Regions from separate parts of the Chryseobacterium sp. SORGH_AS_0447 genome, predicted to be linked through region 1. Evidence: riboswitches for the same ligand, from Rfam matches in the RefSeq annotation. Region 1 holds a riboswitch; each other region holds the start of a gene.
The links. Region 1 has a riboswitch for cobalamin ahead of QE422_RS07970 (acyl-CoA thioesterase). Riboswitches for the same ligand answer to the same signal wherever they lie in the genome.

Region 1 (6,478 bases):
CCAACATTTCGCAGTTTGGTTTTCGGAGAGAAAATCTTGATGCTTAATAAACTGAAGATCAGTGCAGGAATAAGAGATCCGATGATAATCATTGCTGTCAGTACGCTGTACAATCCGTTGTCATCAAAATAGAATTTGATTTCACTGGCACCCGGAAAATCGGAATCGATCCCGAAAAGCCCGAACACGACAAACACCCCGATAATAGATCCTACAGCCATCAAAGCGAAGAATGCACCCATGATGTATTTTAGAACATTCCATACACCGCTGCTTGCGTTATTGATGTAAGGTTTGTTTTCGATATAGATTTCGCCTGCTCTTGTTGTGGTTTCATTCGCAAACTGTACCAGTTTGCTGGATTCTTCCTTTAGGTTATCAAAATTAAGCGGTTTTCCTTTCATCTTCAGAAAATCGGATGCTGTTTCAGCCTGCGGAAGTACGGCCCAAAGGATAAAGTAAAGCAGGATTACCAGAAAAGAAGATCCCGGTGCTACCCAAAGGAATAGGAATGCGCCTACCCAGATCAGTCTCATTACCGTAATGTCCATGCCGAAATAAGAGGCCAGACCGGCACAGACTCCCGCGAGCTTTTGTCTTTCAGGATCACGGAACAATTGTTTTTTATCCGAATATTCGGTTCCTGTGCTGCTTGCTTTTTTTGTGTTTTTTTCAGAATAGTAAGCTTCTTCCTGCTCTTCGATTTTTTCAGGGCTTCCAATCTGGGCAATAACTCTTTCTACATCCGTATCATTGATTACTTCCCGTTTTGCCATGGAATCTCTGAAAATTTCCACCATTCTGATTTCTATATCGTGCATTACCTCATCAGCCTCCGAAGCATCCAGCGAGCTTCTCAGCGCATTCAGGTAGTCGCTCAGTTTTATGTAAGCATGTTCTTCTATCGTAAAAGAAAAACCTGCAAGTCCTATTGAGAGTGTTTTGTTCATAGCTTTGTTTTTAATGTTTTTGAGTGATTTGGTTAACTGAATTTGTCAATTCGTTCCAGGTGTTTTGAAGTTCGCCTAAGAACAGTTTACCTTTTTCTGTGATCTGGTAATATTTCCGGGGTGGTCCTCCTGTAGATTCCTCCCATCGGTACGAAAGAAACTCTCCGTTTTTCAATCTTGTTAAAAGAGGGTAGAGGGTTCCTTCCACAACATCCAGTTTTCCTTTTTTCAGTTCATCAATTAAATCAGAAACATACATTTCGCGGTGATTGATGAGGCTTAAAATACAGAATTCCAGAATCCCTTTCCGCATTTGCGCTTTGGTATTTTCGGTATTCATCTTTAATAAGTTTTGTTAATTAGTTATATAATTTTCGAAACCCGGAACCTAGCTAGCAGAACCTGTTTCGATTTTACATTACAAAGATATGTAATTAGAATGGTATTATGCAATACAAAGTAGTGAAAAAATATTAATTAATTGTTTAAGTGACTGATAATCAATTAAATTATTTTTAATGATAAAATTAAGAAATTGGGAAGACCAGAAAATTCAGGCTAAATTTTAGTAATTTTACCTGGGAGGCTTGTGGTTCGTAAAGTGACCAATGCCTTTTTCTCCAACACTTTCTGATATGATTGAAAATTGTATTTTTTGTAGAATTTACGGACGATGAGTGCCATTTCCATCATCGCAAAATGTTCGCCGATGCAAAGACGTGGACCTGCTCCGAAAGGATAGTAGGCAAAATTCTTTGCATTTTCATCGTCAAAACGTTCAGGAATAAACGAAGTGGGATGGTCCCAATATTTTGGATTCTGATGCAGGCCGGCAATGTAAAGGATAATTAACGTGCCTTTCTCCCATGAATAGTCTTTGAATCGGTCGTCTTCCAATGCCTGACGGTCAATAGCCCAGGCAGGGGGATGCAGCCTCATGGATTCTTTAATGACATTCATTGTAAAAGACTTTTTCATCAAGCTCTCAGTGCTGAAAGCATTTTCACCTTCGTTTTCAATCTCCTGCCGTAATTTTTCCGCTTCATAGGGATGTTGGCTGATTTCGAAAAAGATAAAACTTAGCGCATTGGCCGTCGTTTCGTGCCCGGCAATAAAAAGGATCAGCATTTCATCCACCAGCTGCTTATCGGACATTGGGAGTCCTGTATCTTCGTATCTGGATTGAATCAGCATATCCAGCAGGTCATTTTTTTCCTCCCCTGAATTCCGCCGCTTGTCCAGAACACGCTGAATAATGGCTTTTGCTTTTTCGCTTTTTTTAATGGTCTTGCCGATAATGCCGAACAAACTTAAAATCTGGGTGTAAAGCGGAATCCTTACTTCCTTTGCAAAAACTTCCTGAACTTCGGTAATGATTTTTCCCAACTCCTTTATTTCAGTTTCTTCAATATCCGAACTGAACAGGGTTTTGGCCACAATATTAAAAGCCAGCGTATGAAAAAAGTCGTACAGATCTACTTCCGGTTCCTGATCAAATGGCTGAAATGCTTTTTCGATCTCCTCATCCATAATAGAAACCAGGTTTGTAATTTTAATCTTGCTGAAGCCGGGCTGGATCAGTCGCCGCTGCTGCAGCCAATCTTTTCCGTTGTTGGTAAGCAGGCCGTTACCAATATATTTACCTAAAGTAACAGATTGTATTTCAGATTTGAAATAGTTTTTGTGGTTTTGCTTTAAAATATACTCTACAAATTCTTTATCCTGCGAGAAAATAAGCTTTTTATTCGTCAAGCTTGCCCGTAGAAAATAGCTGTCTCCTGCTAGCACATGATTCCCGCTGATTACCCCCAAAGGATTTTTCACTCCATTAAACAGAGAGTAGAGCTTTCTTTTTCCTTTGATTTCGGTAGGGTAATTGAATTTCGGAGCCATGCTGAAAAATTTATTCTAAAAATACGACTAATCTCTGATAATAAATACATAAAACGTATGATATGTTATGCATTGCCATGAGATTAAAATTTACGTAGACGTTGGTTGTTCACAAGATATTTTGAGAAGACCTGAAATTTAAGCTATCCGATATATCTGAAGTAAAAAAATTTTAAATCGATTACATTTTGTCTGATCATCTTTACAGCAGGATTACTGTTAAAAGCCTTATTTTTGTAACTGAAAATGGATCTGTGATGCAGACACTGATGCATTATAAAAGAACATTCCACTAAATAAAATATAAATCCAACGATGAAGATTCAGAAAGAAATCGATTTTATCCTGGCGGTGGACACCCTGAAAAATGTGCAGCGAAGAAACTATAACGCGGATGATTCGAGAAGGGAGAACACGGCAGAACATTCCTGGCAGATTATTATTCTGGCCCAGATCCTTTTTCCATACGCAAAAAACAGGGCGGATATCGATTTGTTGAGGGTGATCCGCATGTTGTCTATTCATGACCTGGTGGAAATTGAAGCCGGGGATACTTTTATATTTGATGAAGCGGCAATGGTCGGGAAATTTGAACGGGAAAAAATTTCAGCTCAGAAGATTTTCGGTATTCTGGACGAGCCTTTACGATCCGAATTTTTCAACCTGTGGCTTGAATTTGAAGAAGAGCAGACACCGGATGCCATTTTTGCGTGTGCCATCGACAGGATTATGCCGTTTATCCTGAATTCCCATACTTCCGGAAAAAGCTGGACCGAAGCCGGCGTTACCGAAAAACAGATCCGGAATATGCTTGAAAATGCCATCAGCAGAGCATCAGATGAGCTGGGAGAAGCCTTCCAATTGCTGCTGATCAAAAATCTGGAAACGGAAAAGGTGATGAAATAATATAAAATTGATTCCGCTTGAGGTTGGTGAGGGAAGCTGGAGGCTGGAAGTTTTTTTTTATAAATTATTCCGAGTACCAAATAGTTATTGTTTATTAGAAAAATTTCAAGTCATTAGGCTTCTTTTCTGGTTAAATAATTAATGGATATTATTAGAAATTCATCTTAAAATAAAAAGTTTCGGCGGGCAAAGCCCGCCGAAACGCCTTAAAAAACATGAGAAGTATGGGTTCCGGCGAAAGGTTGCCGGAACTTTATTTAAAGGATTTGGATGGGCTTCTTAAATTCATCAATCGCCACGAAGGTAAAATCACCTACAATAGCCCGCTCTCTTTCGTAAGAGTACATTTGCTCCGTATAGATTTCCACATTTACCTTCAGGCTTGTTTTTCCTACGTGAACCACTTTTCCGATCAGTTCAACGATCGTTCCTGCGGGAATTGACCTGTTGAAATCGATCTTATCGCTGCTTACCGTTACTACGCGTTTTCTGGCAAACCGTGTGGCTGCAATAAAAGCCACCTCGTCCATCAGCTGCATGGCCGTGCCTCCGAAAAGCGTATCGTAATGGTTGGTCGTGTTGGGGAAAACAGCTTTAAAAATTCGGGTTTCGGACTTTTCAATTCTTTCTTCTATCGTCATATTTCATTATTAATTAAAGCGAAATGAAATAAATCGACACAACAGAAAACAGCAGAGACGGGAATCTCCGGACATCCGTTAGATCAATAAACTTCAGATCGCGAAAGTTTTTATTGTAAAGAAAAAGGCAGGTCTCCTGACTTGTAACATCTTTATTTCCTTCCCATCCCGTCTGAGACAGAACAGTGGACTCTTAATAAAGACTTCAGTTACTTACAGTTGCGCGACAGTCCGTGATTTGCACACGGTTCCCTTTTAATCTGCAGCTAAGCAGAACCGGTTTCTGAAAAGCTCAAAATATAGCTGTGAAGCAAATTCCAGGGCTTTCCGTTGGCAAAAGTAGTGATTATTGATGAATTATTCGGGGTTTTTGAAAATGATCTGGCTTTCGACCTTTCCCTGTTTGATGGTCCAGATCGTTGTGTATCTGTTTTGGCCTGAACCGTTGATCATATAAAGGAAAATATGGTCATTGTCGATGGCTGTCACCCCGACATTATTGAAATCCATGGTCGGCTGGAACATGTTTTTGATGGCATCCCTTACAAAAACGGAGCCCCGTCCCGGCTGTTGCACGCGAACGGATTTAATTTCGGTTAAATCTTCAGGAAGCTCTTTTCCTACCCCCCAGGCTTTTACTTTATCCACTTTGATGATGTTTCCCTCAGCATCTTTTTCCTGCTTTTTGATCTTGGCGTAAGACGGATAGACATCAATGATCACTTTGGTTCTCTGATTTCCCGGGATTTTTGGATTGGAATCATCGGTGAAGATCAGGGATTTTCCGTTTTTGGATTTGGAAGGGGTAAACTGCGGCAGCTTGTCTACGAAAACCACCCGGTTTTTATTCACCATCCCTTCTTTGGTAATGCTGTCGTACCGCACAAAAGGTTTTTCGGTGTCTTCTCTTTCAGGATATTTGATCCATATCCATTCGGTTTCTCCCGGTGCCGGCTTTTCATAGATAAAGACATCCCCTGTTTTCATGCGGATCTTGTCGATGATCTTGCGGTAATCATCTTTATGAACCCGTACCATGGCATACCCTTCTTCAGCTTTTACTACGCCAAAAGGAACTTTGTTCTGGCCTTTGGCAAAAGCGATGGAAAACAGACTGAAAACGGAGAGGTAGAATGCTTTATGTACGGAAATCATCATGAAATTTTTTTAACAGTTCAAATATATAAATTAAATGCTTTTCGGCAGATAATAATGCTGTTGTAATTCGTTTAAATCTTTTATTTGTTTTAAAATTCCTTCATGCAGAAAGTAAATTTCATCGGAAAGTTCCAGCGCATATTCCGTCATAAAATTCGAAATAATAAATCCTTTGTCCTTTGATATTTCTTTTATGGTTTTCATCACTTTTTCAGTAAGAATGGGAGACAGGCCGCTGTAAGGTTGTTCCAGCAGAATAAATTCAGCTTCGGAATGAATGATCGTCAGTACTTCCACCAGCTTTCTTTCGCCGCCGGAAAGATTCTGACGGTCCTGTTCAGGAATGGCTTGATAAGATTATTATTAAAAAGTTTAAGGGTATTTTCCCGATTACAGAATAACGGGATCAGATTTTTAACTTTACTGTTTTTCGGAAACATCGGCTGTTGCGGCAGATAGGCAATCCTGTTTTTTCTATCGGATTGCTTCGTTAAAACTTTATTATTAAACTTAATGAACTGCGAATCCCCTTTCATGGTTCCGAAAATAATCTGAAGTAAGGTTGATTTCCCTGAACCGATACTTCCCAGTAAAGCCACAACTTTTCCTGTTTCACAAGTCAGGTAAACATCCTGTAAAATTTTCTTTGAGCCAAAGGATTTTGTAACGCTGTCGATATGTAATATACTCATAAAAATTTAGAGATCAGATTGATAACGAAACCAATTGAAACCGTGGTGATCCAAAGAAATAATTTTGAAAAACCGAAATTGGCAAAAAACACATATTCATGCTTTAATCTCAGTTCATAAATTAAAAAATGAAAGGAAGGGAAGATCACAAGAAAACAGAACCCGAAATTACCGATATTTAAACCCGTCTGAAAGGCTAACAGCAATGAAAATAATACCGTCGGGATCAGCAGTTTGA
Region 2 (6,478 bases), 100 kb from region 1:
TGCTTTTTAAAAGTGGATCTGTTAACGATCTCAATCTTATTGGGCGTATTCATCACAAGATAAGCATTGTCCCCTTTGAAACCGATCGTCTGCAGAACGTTACCTAAAATTTCTTTGTTGTTGTTTGCGGCGTAGATTCCGTTCTGTAAAACGGCAAGGTCGTTGCTTACATAAGAAACATCAGAAGTTGGTGTGGTGAACCCTCCTTCATTGGCAATGATAATACCGTTGGTATAATCTGTTTTTTGTGTTTCCATCACAAATTCGTCATCGCTACAGGCAATGTTGAACAACAGGGCCGAAGCAAATGCAAGAGATAAAATTTTTCTGATTTTCATTTATTTTTATTTAAAAATTAATATTCAAATAGACGCTGTAATTCCTTTTAGGCAGCGGATAAAAAGCGGTGGTCTGATAGATTTCGTTAAATATATTGTTCACCTTACCGCCGATCGTGTAATGCTTAAGGAAAGTTCCTGAAATTCCGGCATTCATTACGAAATACGGTTCGATGGCAGCACTTCTTTTTTCTTCGCTGTCGGCATACGTAAGCCCGTTGTACATTCCCTGTACATAAACTTTCATAAAAGAATAGCGGTAATCGATATTCCCGAAAAACTTGTGAAGCGGAACATACATCATCTGCTTATCCGTTTCCAGATTGGTGGATTTTGTATACGAATAACCCAGGTTGGACCTTAATACATGTTTCCCGAATTTTCTTTCGTATTCGATTTGGGATTCAAGCCCGTAAGACTGAACTTTATAGGTGTTTACCGGCGAATAATATCCCATACTTCCCGGAAGCCAGGTAATCATGTTGGTGATCCTGATGTAATAGGGGGTCAGCATAAGCTTTACACCGGCAATGGTAAACTGGTTTTTCAGATCAAACTGATAGGCAGTTTCGGGTTTCAGATCAAGATTTCCGCCGGGTTGCCAGTACAGGTCATTAAAGGACGGATACCTGAAATTTTTAGCAGCATTCAGGTTAAGATTGTACCATCTCGTCATGTTCCAGTTTCCCGAAAAAGAAAGCAGAACCGGAGTGCTGTAATCTTCAACAAAATCTTTTTTGATCCCTGCTTCGAAGCGTAAATCTTTTGTTGCAAAATACCGTAGTAATCCGGCTAAGGAACCCACATTCCGACTGACATTTTTAATGCCGCTCATGTAGCCTTCTCCTTTATTTACCTGAAATTCCCCGATGATATTGATGTTCCATTTCGGATCGAGGAAATAATTGAAATCATTCTTCAGGATATAATTTTTACCCGCTCCGCCGCTGCTTTTTGGGCGGTCGATATTATCGAAATACTGGAAATTTTCTTCCGTATAGGCCGCACGGAATACGTTGTTCAGCTTAGAAGTATTCCAGTCCCAGATAAGGAGGCTTCTCACATTCTGGGTTTCATATTTGGTTTTGGTCTGGCTGTCGAAAAATACGGGAAAATGCTGGTTTCCGTTGAAAAATTCAGAAATCCATGAAACCTGATGATGCGGTGCTATTTTATAAGCCGCTGCAAAATTAAAATTCGTATTCGAGTATTCCCCGTTTCGGTTGATATAATTCCTCGATTCTTCCACTTCATAATCATTTTCACTCACCGAGTAATTCCCCGACAGTTTAAAGCTGAATTTATTGTTGGAATACGAAGCTTTTGCAAAATTATTATACGTATCGAACGACGCTGCTTCGGAAAAAAGGGAAGCATGCAGCCCTTTGTTAAAATCAAGGCTGTTGTTGAGGTGTACCGTTCCACCGACCGCGCCGCTTCCGTAAATAACGCCTACACTTCCGGCTTTTACCTCAAGCTGGTCGAATCCCATCGACGGAATATTGTTTACGTCTCCCTGACCTAAAAACTGCGAATTAATATTAATGCCGTTCCATACAAAAGCCGTTTGTCCGGCACTGGTCCCGCGAAACGAAGGTGACGAAACCGCACCCCGTCCGTTTTCTTTAATATAAACCTGGGACTGGAAACGCAATATTTCGGAAAGGTTGGTTGAGTTTTTCTCGGCGTCTTCCGGACGGATGGTGTTCACTTTATGGAAAAGCTTCACCTTGCTCATCTGGTTATCGAAAACATACACGGTATCGATAGCTGTCTCCTGTGCAAAAAGAAAACAACCGTAAGACGAAAAAAGCAGTACGAGCGATTTTTTTATATCCATTATTTTTTTGCCCTTCCTCCGAAAGCAATTATTTTAAAATTAGATTCTGGCAGGTCTCCTGACTTTCGCTTTCTACACCTTCCCGTTTGCACAGTGGTTTGTCGTAGAAATCTTTTGCGCGATCTACAGTTGCGGGGACAGTTCGGGATTTTCACCCGATTCCCTTTTCATTCCAAATGATTGGAAACCAAAATTTTTGCAAAGATAAACTTATTCACCGGAAAAGCAAATCCCCGGACCCAATAGCTTCAAACTGTGGTATCAGCACAATGTAAACATCCGCAAATAAAAGAAACTGCCCTCCATAAAAAACGTTTGCTAAATTCCCTGCCTATTTCCCACCACACCCTCAAACCCCCAAAACCCTCAAACCCCCAAAACCCTCAAACTCCCAAAAACCCCAAAACCCTCCAACGCTTACACCCACAACCCTTTAAAATATCAGGAGCTGTTTCCCGCTATCCACTGTATCTTTTTTGTTACAGTCTCCGCGCTGCTCCGCCTGCAACAAAAAAGGATGCCGTTTCTATCGGGGCTAAAAACCCGGGATAGGATGGCTTCGAGAGCCTCTGCCACCCTCAGAACCAGACGCGTTCAATTATAAAAAAGAGAATCATGGAGATCAGAAAACCATGCGCAATCCATTTTCTATTACAGGAGTAGAAGGTTTTAAAGAAAAATTTAGACAAAGTAATTTGAAAGCAAAATACTCGACAGGATGAATTCACGATCCTCAGCTATCTTACAACAATTTACTTTTTATTGATAAAAAATAAACCCTAAAAAATATGCGCTGTCTATTCCCCTCCGGCCGGAGGGGTGGATAAATTTTCAGAGAAAATTTAGACGGGGCGGTTTAAAAAGTAAGCAGAAAAATTAACGAAATAAAAAGCTACAGGAAAGTAGCATCAAAATAAAACGGCAGCAGATCCTTAATGGCATGCACTTTCACCACTTCTTCATTCATGCTCGAAAAATAGAGTTCGATATTCTCCTGCTGCTTGGTTTCGTATTCCATCAGGCTTTGCCTGCATGCGCCGCACGGCGGAATCGGCGGGTTTTTCTCGTGAAATTCCTTCGGGCCGCCCACCACAAAAATCTTTTTGATCTTTACATCCGGAAAGTTGGCTGCGATCCAGAACAAAGCCGTTCGCTCCGCGCAAAGCCCGGAAGGATAAGCCGCATTCTCCTGATTGTTTCCCGAGTACATTTCACCGTTTTCCAACAACACCGAACAGCCCACCAGGAAATTGGAGTAGGGAGCATAGGCATTTTCGCGTGCTTCTTTAGCTCTTTCGAACAATTTTTTCTCAATATCGTTCAGCTCACTGCTATTCTTAAAATATTCGTAACTGATCTGAGTTTCTTTTTTCATATATTGTGGATTAAAAAAGGGGGATAAAATTATTTCTTTTTCGTGAGGTGGGCAATATAGGCCTGTTCTTTGCAACTTTCAATTTTTTAAAACCAAACTAAAATGTTATATACTCCAATTAAATTCAGAAATGTTGAGTTGAAAAACCGTTGGGTAATGTCACCCATGTGTATGTATTCCTGTGAAAACGGACTGGCGAATGACTTCCATTTTGTGCATTACGGCAGCCGGGCGCAGGGCGGAACGGGTTTAATTATTGTTGAAGCTACCGGAGTGGAACCCCGCGGACGGATCACCAATCACTGCATGGGAATCTGGACCAATGAGCAGGCTGAAAAACTTCAGAAAATCGTAGAATTTGTTCATCAGCACTCAGAAAGCAAGATCGGGATTCAACTGGCGCATTCCGGGAGGAAAGGCTCCACCTGGAACAATGTACAGATTCCGGTAGAGGAGGGTTGGGAGACCGTAGCACCGAGTTCCATTCCTTATCATCCGAAAGAGAGAATTCCGCATGCATTAACGGTAGAAGAAGTAAAGGAGCAGGTACAGAATTTTAAGCTGGCAGCAAGAAGGGCGGCAGCGGCAGGTTTCGATGTCATTGAAATTCATGCGGCTCACGGCTATCTGCTCCACCAGTTTTTGTCGCCGCTGTCCAATATCCGGACGGATGAATACGGCGGAAGCTTTGAAAACCGGATCAGGTTCCTGTTGGAAGTGGTAGACGCCGTTAACGAAGAGCTGGATGAAAATATAGCTTTATTTGTAAGGATTTCCGGAACAGAATATGCGGAAAATGGCTGGGATGTAGATGACAGTGTTCAATTATCGAAAATCCTGAAACAGCATAAAGTAGATTTGGTGGACGTTTCCAGCGGCGGAAATATCCACGGTGCTAAAATTGAAGTACGTGCAGGTTACCAGGTTCCTTTCGCTTCAAAAGTCCGCACGGAGGCAGAGGCCGAAACCGGAGCCGTCGGTCTGATTACAACCACGGAACAGGCGGAAGAAATCCTTCAGAAAGGAGAAGCCGATCTTATTTTTATTGCGAGAGAAATTTTAAGGAATCCCTACAAGGCCGTTCAGGGATCTTTTGAAATGAATGAAGAATGCTTCTTCCCGCATCAATATTTAAGGGCTAAAATCTCTACTTAATTTTATATATTTGGAAAAGAAAACCATTTAAATGAGAATAGAAGACTTTATGCTGCCGTGCCCGATCAAGAAATTTTTCGGATTCGAATGTTTCGGATGTGGTACCCAACGGGCGATAGTCATGGTCTTTGAAGGCAGATTTACAGAAGCATTTTATATGTTTCCCGCGGTATATACCTTATTGCTCTTTTTTGCCACGGTGGTTCTCAATTTTATGGATAAAAAACGGAATTACAGCAATGTGATGGTTTTTTTAGCCATTTTTAATGCCATTGTAATGGTTATTTCTTATTTTTATAAACATCTATTTGTACATATACATTAAATTAAACCATTAAAATGATAACTATGGATCAACAAAAGTTACCTAACGCAACAGCGGTCTTAATTTTAGGAATTGTATCGATTATCGGCTGCTGCTGTTATGGGCTCCCGGGGTTGGTTGCAGGGATCATTGCCCTTGTCCTGGCTAAAAAGGACGGAGAACTGTACAGGAAAAATCCTGCTTTATATTCCAATTACAGTCAGCTGAATGCAGGAAAGATTATGGCAATCATCGGGATTGTGTTAAGTATTTTATACGCTATCTATGTAGTTGTATTGATTTCAACGGTAGGTTGGGAAGCAATGAAAGACCCGCAACTGATGCAGGAAAGATTAAGAGACCTGATGGGTCAATAAATTTTCCTTTCAGAAATAAAACAAAGCCTTCCCCAAATCGGAGAAGGCTTTGTTTTTAGAGATATTTTAAAATGTGAAAGATTTAACGGCAAGCTTTTAAACCTCCATCATCCAGCTTCCATCACCCATCTTTTACTTCACAATAAATTTCAACGTTACATCGTCCAGCTTCAAAAGATAAATACCCTGCCCAGGATTTTTAATCCTGATCGAATTCCTGGTATTTTTAAAAGGCTGGTCAATCGTCTGGATTAATTTGCCCTGAAGATTATAAATTTCCGCTTTCCGAATAGATTCTGTTTTTCCTTTTACAAAAATTTCATTGCCTGAAACCGGATTGTTTGAAATCTGTAATGAATTCTGATTCAAGTCCGTCGCTGCCGGATAAAGGTTTTGAGTCTGTCTTGAAGTTCCCGAATAGCAGGTCCAGCTCAGGTTATCAATCGCTACCCGGTCGCTGGTTGAATTATTTTCCAGGGTAATCGCCACATTTCCGGAAATGTTGATGTTATTGATGGTAGTGGTCGTTGTATTGGAATTGTAAGGCACTGTTCCTACGGTATTTCCGTTTACTTTTACATTGAAGGTACCGTTTGATCCCGTGAATTTCAGCTGGGTGGTTACCGTTAGAGATCCGATCCCGTTGGCGGAACTGCCGGAAGCTAACGAACCGTCCCGTACGGTAATGGCTTTTGAAGAAATGGTCTGGTCGGTTCTGGCGTCTGTGGCGGTCCATGAAATGCCGTTATTCGTCCAGGTTCTCGTCAGGTAAGAAGCTGAGCTTGCGGTTGGAATGGTTTCAAACGTTTCGTTGGCACAGCCTGTTGAGCTTGGTGGGGTCGTGGTACCGGTACCGGAAGTAGATCCGGAGCCCCAGATCTGGCTTACATAATTCGGGTTGTCAATAAAAGGGTTCCGGTTTCCTTGAAAGGAGTAAGACGCGTTGTTCCGGTTGATCTCCGCCTGAGAAACAGGATCCTGGTTATGCCATGCCAGCAGGACATTCAGTTCCCAGGTCTGTAATCCCGGATATGCGGAGCTGCCCAGCATGTTTCCGGATGAGAACGTTGAAAGCCTGCTTTGGTACCT
Region 3 (6,478 bases), 740 kb from region 1:
TCTGAAATATCTTGGAAATTATTATCATTTATTCCTTCTTCATCTACTTCCATATTACCTTCAATTGTTGAATAATCAGTATCCTTGATTAAATGATGTACGCTCATTTTTTTAGGATCTAATTCATTTTTAATAAGTATATTATTAATTTTATTAAACATATAGTTACTATGCGATGTAATGAAAATTTTTAACTTATATTTAGTTAGTTTTACAAAGAGCTCAATCAATTTTACTTGAATTTCCGGATGAAGATGTGCTTCTGGTTCTTCAATGAATAGTATATCATATCCTTTCTCACGACGTCTCTTTCTTGAATAAAAGGGATCGTAAAAAAAGATGTTATTCTTCTTAATTGAAGAATATTTATGATTTAAAATATGTTTAAAGTAAATCACAAGAGGCGATAATTCTGCAACCATAGACGACGATTCAGATAAATTTAATTCTAAATCGATATTTTGTGGTTTATAAAGAATTCTTTTAGTTTTATCATCATATTTTACTTCGCCTTTTAATAAATCATTTTGTAATTGAGTAATAATATCAGAATAATCTTCATTAATATTTTCTTTATCAATAGTTGATAAATCAATAAAGTAGTCTGAGAGCGGTTCTGACAATGATGGTAATTCAATACTTTTGTTTTGAATAAAAAAACGATTTTGTGTTAATTCGGCAATTATTGGTGTAAAGGCATTTAACGCTTGATATAAGCCTGACCTGCTTGCAGGAAGATAATAAATATCTTTAATATTAAAATCTACTTTCGTTAATATATCATTCACTTTGTTAATTAAAAGCTGGCGAAAGCTCTGAGAGAAAGAATCTTCATCAGGTTCACCAAATATTTTTTTTCGATCACCTATTAAAGTATATTTAGTCGAAATTGTATCTTTTAATAAAAATTTAAGTTCTTTTATATCATTCTCATAAGATAAATCTAAATTTCCATCATCATCAGAATAGATTAAAATACATTCATTTGTTGATACATGGATTAATATTTCATAGTTTAAATTTGTATACCTATTTTTTAAATTAGTTAAAGATGAAAAAGTATTTAATAAAGAATTTTGTAATCCACTTAGAATAATTTCTTTTAGATCACTTTCAATAAATCCTACTAGGTCTTTGCTTATATTTACACTATTATTTTGTTTAAGATTTTTGTATTTTCTTTTTACAAATTTTGAAAATTTATTATCAACTTTATCCTGATAAGTATAGTACTGATAAATAGATTTATTTTTAATATTTTTTATCAGACAATAGAGACAATATGTTGCATAAGATTTACCAATTGCATTATCTCCATAAATCAAATTTAAATCTTTTGAAAGATCAAATTTTATGTTTTTTATAGGGCCAAAATTTTTTATTTCAATAATCATGATTTTAGCAAATTTGAATTAATTACGAATATAATCTAAATTTTCTAACAAAACAATTTAGCTTAAAAACAAAAACAGGAGCCCCGAAAGGCTCCCGAAAAAATAAATATCAACAAGTAAAGCGTTTACACAGCGAATACCTCGCTCATTTCTTTTGAGGCGGCAACCATCGCAATCAGCGCTTTCTCGGTTTCTTCCCAATGCCGGGTTTTCAAACCGCAGTCAGGGTTTACCCAAAGCTGTTTTGCCGGGATCACAGCCTGAGCTTTTTTCAGCAGCTCCACCATTTCTTCTTTGGACGGAACCCTTGGTGAGTGAATATCATACACACCCGGACCAATCTCATTCGGATATTTGAAATCGGCAAAAGCGTTCAGGAGCTCCATCTGGCTTCGTGAACATTCAATCGTAATGACATCCGCGTCCATATCGGCGATATTTTGAATGATGTCATTAAATTCAGAATAACACATGTGGGTGTGGATCTGCGTGGCATCTTCCACACCGCTGGCCGAGATACGGAAAGCCTCAACGGCCCATTTCAGATAGTTCTGCCATTCGGAAGTTCGTAACGGCAGGCCTTCACGGATTGCAGGCTCATCGATCTGGATAATGCGGATGCCTGCTTTTTCAAGATCAGTGACTTCATCACGGATCGCCAAAGCAATCTGCTTGCAGGTTAGAGAACGGGGCTGATCATCACGGACAAAAGACCACTGAAGAATGGTAACCGGTCCGGTCAGCATTCCTTTCACCCATTTTGAAGTTAAAGACTGGGCATATTCCGACCAGTAGACCGTCATCGGAGCCGGGCGGTGAACATCTCCGTAAATCACCGGCGGTTTTACACAGCGGCTTCCGTAGCTCTGTACCCAGCCGTTTTGGGTAAACGCAAACCCGGCCAGCTGCTCGCCGAAATATTCCACCATATCGTTTCGTTCGAATTCTCCGTGAACCAGCACATCGATTCCGATCTCCTCCTGCCAGCGGATGGTTCTTTCGGTTTCTTCTTTAAGTAAAGCATCATATTGTGCGGCACTCAGTTCTCCCTTTTTGAATTTTGAACGCCAGGCTCTTACCTCTTTAGTCTGAGGAAAGGAGCCGATTGTAGTTGTAGGAAATAACGGAAGCTGAAGAATATCCTGCTGAGATTTTTTTCTTGCCTGAAACGAAGAAGATCTTTTCGCATCTTCTTCAGTCGTTACATCAACACGGTCTTTTACTTCTGGATGATGGATTAAGGCTGAGGTGTTGCGGTTTTCTATGGCCTTTTTATTTTCGGCTAACTGCTGCAGCGTATTGTAATCCGGATTTTCAGAAGCTAATTTTTGTAAGATTACGATTTCCTGGACTTTCTGCTTGGCAAATGCCATCCACTGCTTAATTTCCCCGGACAAAGCCTCTTCGTTTTTTTCTGCATCAAGATCGGCAGGAACGTGGAGTAATGAACAGGAAGAAGCAATGAACACACGCCCGGAACCTATTTTATGTACCGCTTTTGCAATGAATTTTAATGATTTCTCGAAATCATTTTTCCAGATATTCCGGCCGTCAACAATTCCCAGGGAGAGGCTCAGTGTTTCAGGAATCGTCTGTAAAACCTCATCCAGCTGTTCGGGGCAACGCACGAGGTCAATATGTAAAACATCCACCGGCAGGGAAGAGGCCAATGAAAGATTGTTCTGCAAGCCTTCAAAATAAGTAGCGAGAATGAATTTCAGATTGGGAAACTGTTTACGGATTTCAGCATAGATCAATCGGTAGGTCTCTTTTGCTTTATCACTAAGATCCAATGCTAAAAACGGTTCGTCAAACTGAATGTATTCCGCACCGTGGTTTTCCAGTCCTTTTAAAATTTCAAAATAAACCGGAAGCAGCTTATTTGCCAGATCCAGCCTATCAAAACCTTCTTCTTTTTCTTTACCGAGCAACAGATACGTTACCAAACCGATGATCACCGGCTTTGCCTGGATTCCTGCCTCTTTCGCACTGATGAATTCTTTAATAATCTTATCTGAAAACAGGCTGAACTCCTGGTCCTTCCGGAACTCAGGAACGATGTAATGGTAATTGGTATCGAACCATTTGGTCATTTCCATAGCGGTAATGTCCAGACCCTCTTTCTGGAATCCTCTGGCCATGGCGAAATAAAGGTCCAACTCATGTTTTTGGGAAGCGATTTCCTGATAACGCTGGGGAATGGCGCCTACCGTCAGCGTCATGTCCAATACCTGGTCATAATACGAAAAGTCGTTGCACGGAATCAGGTCGATGCCTGCCTCGTGCTGCAGCTTCCAGTTGTTTTCTTTGATGGTCCTGCCGGTCTCCAAAAGAGTGTTTACATCGGTTTTGCCTGTCCAATACTGCTCGCAGGCTTTTTTGAGTTCTCTGTTGCTACCAATACGCGGATAGCCAAGAATGTGCGTTTGCATGTTCTTAAAACTTTTAAATGAAACAATAATTTTAAAAGTTCTTCAGATGCTTCGCAATGCGCGCGGGGAAGGAATTTTAAGGAATAGAAAGGATACACTAATGACGTATTTTTCCCATAGGATATGGATTTGGTTTGAAAATCTTATTTTTTGACTCAAGTCGTTAAGTAAAATGCCGTAATTCCTGCCCATTCAAAGACAGAAAAGATAATAACGGGTATCCATCGCTTTACAGCAACAAATCCGCAGTTCACTGCAACTTAAAAATAAAAGTCCTGAATAAAATACATTCAGGTGGAAATTTAAACCAAAATACGTTCAAAATGCATCATCTGTATGACCCAAAAGCTCCAGACCGCGAGAGCATTGTCAATTCGGAACAGGCAGGTCTCCTGACTTATAACAGTTTCTGTCATCCTTCCCGTTTGCACAGTGGATATACTCGGACAAAAACCTTTGGGGTATTACTTACAGTTGCGCGACAGCTCGTGATTCTCACACGATTCCCTATTAATCTACTTTACGTAAAACCTTTTCCGTTTGATGAAGGATGTTAAAGAACTATTTCCGGACAAATGTAGGAAATATTTTTTATCCCTGTTAACGTTATAAACGTTAACAGGGATTAAGTTAATAGGGAGAGCGCCAATTCCAGCGATTCTTTAATATGCAGGTCTAATGCATTTTCATTTTCCAAAGGATAATAGAATTCTTTCGGGTTCACAAATACATTGTTGTATTTCGTCCGTTCGCTGGCACCGTCCACATCAATAGATAAAAGCCCCGGACTTCTTTTACGCTGTACGGTTTTAAGGCCTTTGGAAGTTACTTTGGATTCCACGCAGCCGACGAGGGCGCCTCTGCCTAATACATCAAAACAGATTACGGTGTAAATTCCATTTGGAACCAGTTGGCCGGGTGGGAGAATGCAGGCATAGAGCACATGAGGTAAATTGGTAATACCACGGGAGATTTCTATGGTCAAATCAATGTCTCTAAATTCTTTATACCTTTTTTGCAGACCTTTCTTTAACCCGCTCAGTGCATCACGAATGGTCATCATTCCCGGATCATTAGTCCGTAACGGATGTCCTTTGACAACCGGATGTCCTTGCCTGAATTCGCATATGGCATTGAAATAATCGGTGATTGGAGAGTTAATCATTGATTAATCATTACTCTGTCCTTTGAAAAATATGCGTAAGCTTCGCATTTTTAATGAACTCTTCAGTGGACGTATTTTGATCTGCTCTTTTGTCGGTCAGTTCAAAATAATACGCCATCATATTCGGAAACTTCGGGTCTTTACACATCACTTTGAATCTTTTAACCGTAGGATCTGAACTTAAAAAAGCCTGCTCTGACGCACTACTCAGCCTGATGTTGTTGACATCGAAAGCATCTTTCCAGTTTTTCTGAAGTTTGGCAAAACGCTTCTGGGTTCTGTCGCTGTCCTCATTTTCAAACTTATCGACCTGAAAATCGGTAAGAAGCTGCGGATAAACCAATCCTTCCTTCAGCAGGAGGGTGGTAATTTTATCAGCAGGATCATACAGAACTGTCTTATTGTCAAATACAATCTGTTTGTCTTTTACGGTGATCTGTCCGGTAAACTTTTTATAGTTTTTCTTTTTGTAATCATTTTTAAAATGTTCGATGACCGCTTTATCTTTAAGACCGGCCTTTGTGGTTTTCTGGGCAGCTGCAGAAACCGATAGAAGTACGGAAAAGCTTAGGGTATACAGGAGTTTCATTGGATAAGATTTATTATTAGAACGGCCGAATCTACAAAATATTTTTAATTCTCAGGTGCTGAAGGAGCATGATTGTTTTGGCATCCCTGATTTCCCCGGAATCAACCATCGTCAGTGCCTCAGCAAAGGCAACTTCCAGCACTTCGATGTTCTCTCCTTCGTCAGCAAGTCCGCCACCTTCGTTGATCCTCATTTCCGCAGAATATTCCGCGATGAAAAAATGAAGGATTTCCGTAACCGAACCCGGCGACATATACGCTTCGAAAATCTTTTCGATATGGGAAATCTTATATCCGGTTTCCTCTTCGGATTCCCGCCTGATGCAGTCTTCCGGATTATCGTTGTCGAGCAGGCCGGCACAGGCTTCGATCATCATGCCTGATGCGTTTCCGTTAATGAACGTGGGTAGCCGGAATTGTCGGGTTAATATAACCGTTTCTTCTTTTTTGTTGTACAATAAGATTACCGCGCCATTTCCCCGATCGTAGGCTTCACGGCTTTGCTGCTCAAAAGTGCCGTCTTTTTTCTGAATAGTAAAGGTTACTTTCTTTAGGGTGTACCAATTATCGGATAGAATCTCCGTTTTTTCAATCGTTACTTTAGTATCGTGCATAAATTGTATTGTCTTGGTTTTTAATTTTTTAAAAGATCTTTTAACGCCTCCTTCAGATCAGGGAATTTAAAATGAAAGCCTGCATGCTGTATTTTTTCCGAACAAGCCCTTGAACCTTCGAGGACTGCTACTGAAAGCTCACCGAAGAGCAGCTTCAAAACAAACGCCGGAACATTAGGCATGAATAATGGTTTTTTCAGGACTTTAGCTGCCTGTACCGTCAGATCTTTATTGGTTGCATGCTCAGGAGCAACGGCATTAAAAGCTCCGTCCAATTCAGAATTT

Region 2: it holds a riboswitch for cobalamin, as region 1 does, so the genes downstream of both, QE422_RS07485 (TonB-dependent siderophore receptor) here and QE422_RS07970 (acyl-CoA thioesterase) in region 1, are expected to answer to the same signal.
Region 3: it holds a riboswitch for cobalamin, as region 1 does, so the genes downstream of both, metE (5-methyltetrahydropteroyltriglutamate--homocysteine S-methyltransferase) here and QE422_RS07970 (acyl-CoA thioesterase) in region 1, are expected to answer to the same signal.

What each region holds. Positions count from the first base shown of each region.
Region 1 covers NZ_JAUTAR010000001.1:1,686,919-1,693,396, forward strand. Annotated here, with positions in the region: gene QE422_RS07950 (PspC domain-containing protein) at 1-950, opposite strand, end outside; gene QE422_RS07955 (PadR family transcriptional regulator) at 961-1,290, opposite strand; gene QE422_RS07960 (cytochrome P450) at 1,509-2,843, opposite strand; gene QE422_RS07965 (HD family hydrolase) at 3,159-3,749, shown strand; gene QE422_RS07970 (acyl-CoA thioesterase) at 4,007-4,390, opposite strand; cobalamin riboswitch at 4,499-4,686, opposite strand; gene QE422_RS07975 (hypothetical protein) at 4,748-5,548, opposite strand; gene QE422_RS07980 (ABC transporter ATP-binding protein) at 5,579-5,845, opposite strand; gene QE422_RS07985 (ATP-binding cassette domain-containing protein) at 5,833-6,240, opposite strand.
Region 2 covers NZ_JAUTAR010000001.1:1,582,903-1,589,380, forward strand. Annotated here, with positions in the region: gene QE422_RS07480 (hypothetical protein) at 1-338, opposite strand, end outside; gene QE422_RS07485 (TonB-dependent siderophore receptor) at 349-2,178, opposite strand; cobalamin riboswitch at 2,209-2,385, opposite strand; gene cdd (cytidine deaminase) at 3,071-3,553, opposite strand; gene namA (NADPH dehydrogenase NamA) at 3,656-4,708, shown strand; gene QE422_RS07500 (DUF2752 domain-containing protein) at 4,740-5,033, shown strand; gene QE422_RS07505 (CCC motif membrane protein) at 5,057-5,389, shown strand; gene QE422_RS07510 (endonuclease) at 5,522-6,478, opposite strand, start outside.
Region 3 covers NZ_JAUTAR010000001.1:2,423,995-2,430,472, forward strand. Annotated here, with positions in the region: gene QE422_RS11175 (AAA family ATPase) at 1-1,394, opposite strand, end outside; gene metE (5-methyltetrahydropteroyltriglutamate--homocysteine S-methyltransferase) at 1,520-3,826, opposite strand; cobalamin riboswitch at 4,191-4,376, opposite strand; gene QE422_RS11185 (hypothetical protein) at 4,452-4,991, opposite strand; gene QE422_RS11190 (hypothetical protein) at 5,002-5,580, opposite strand; gene nudK (GDP-mannose pyrophosphatase NudK) at 5,612-6,193, opposite strand; gene QE422_RS11200 (TIGR01777 family oxidoreductase) at 6,214-6,478, opposite strand, start outside.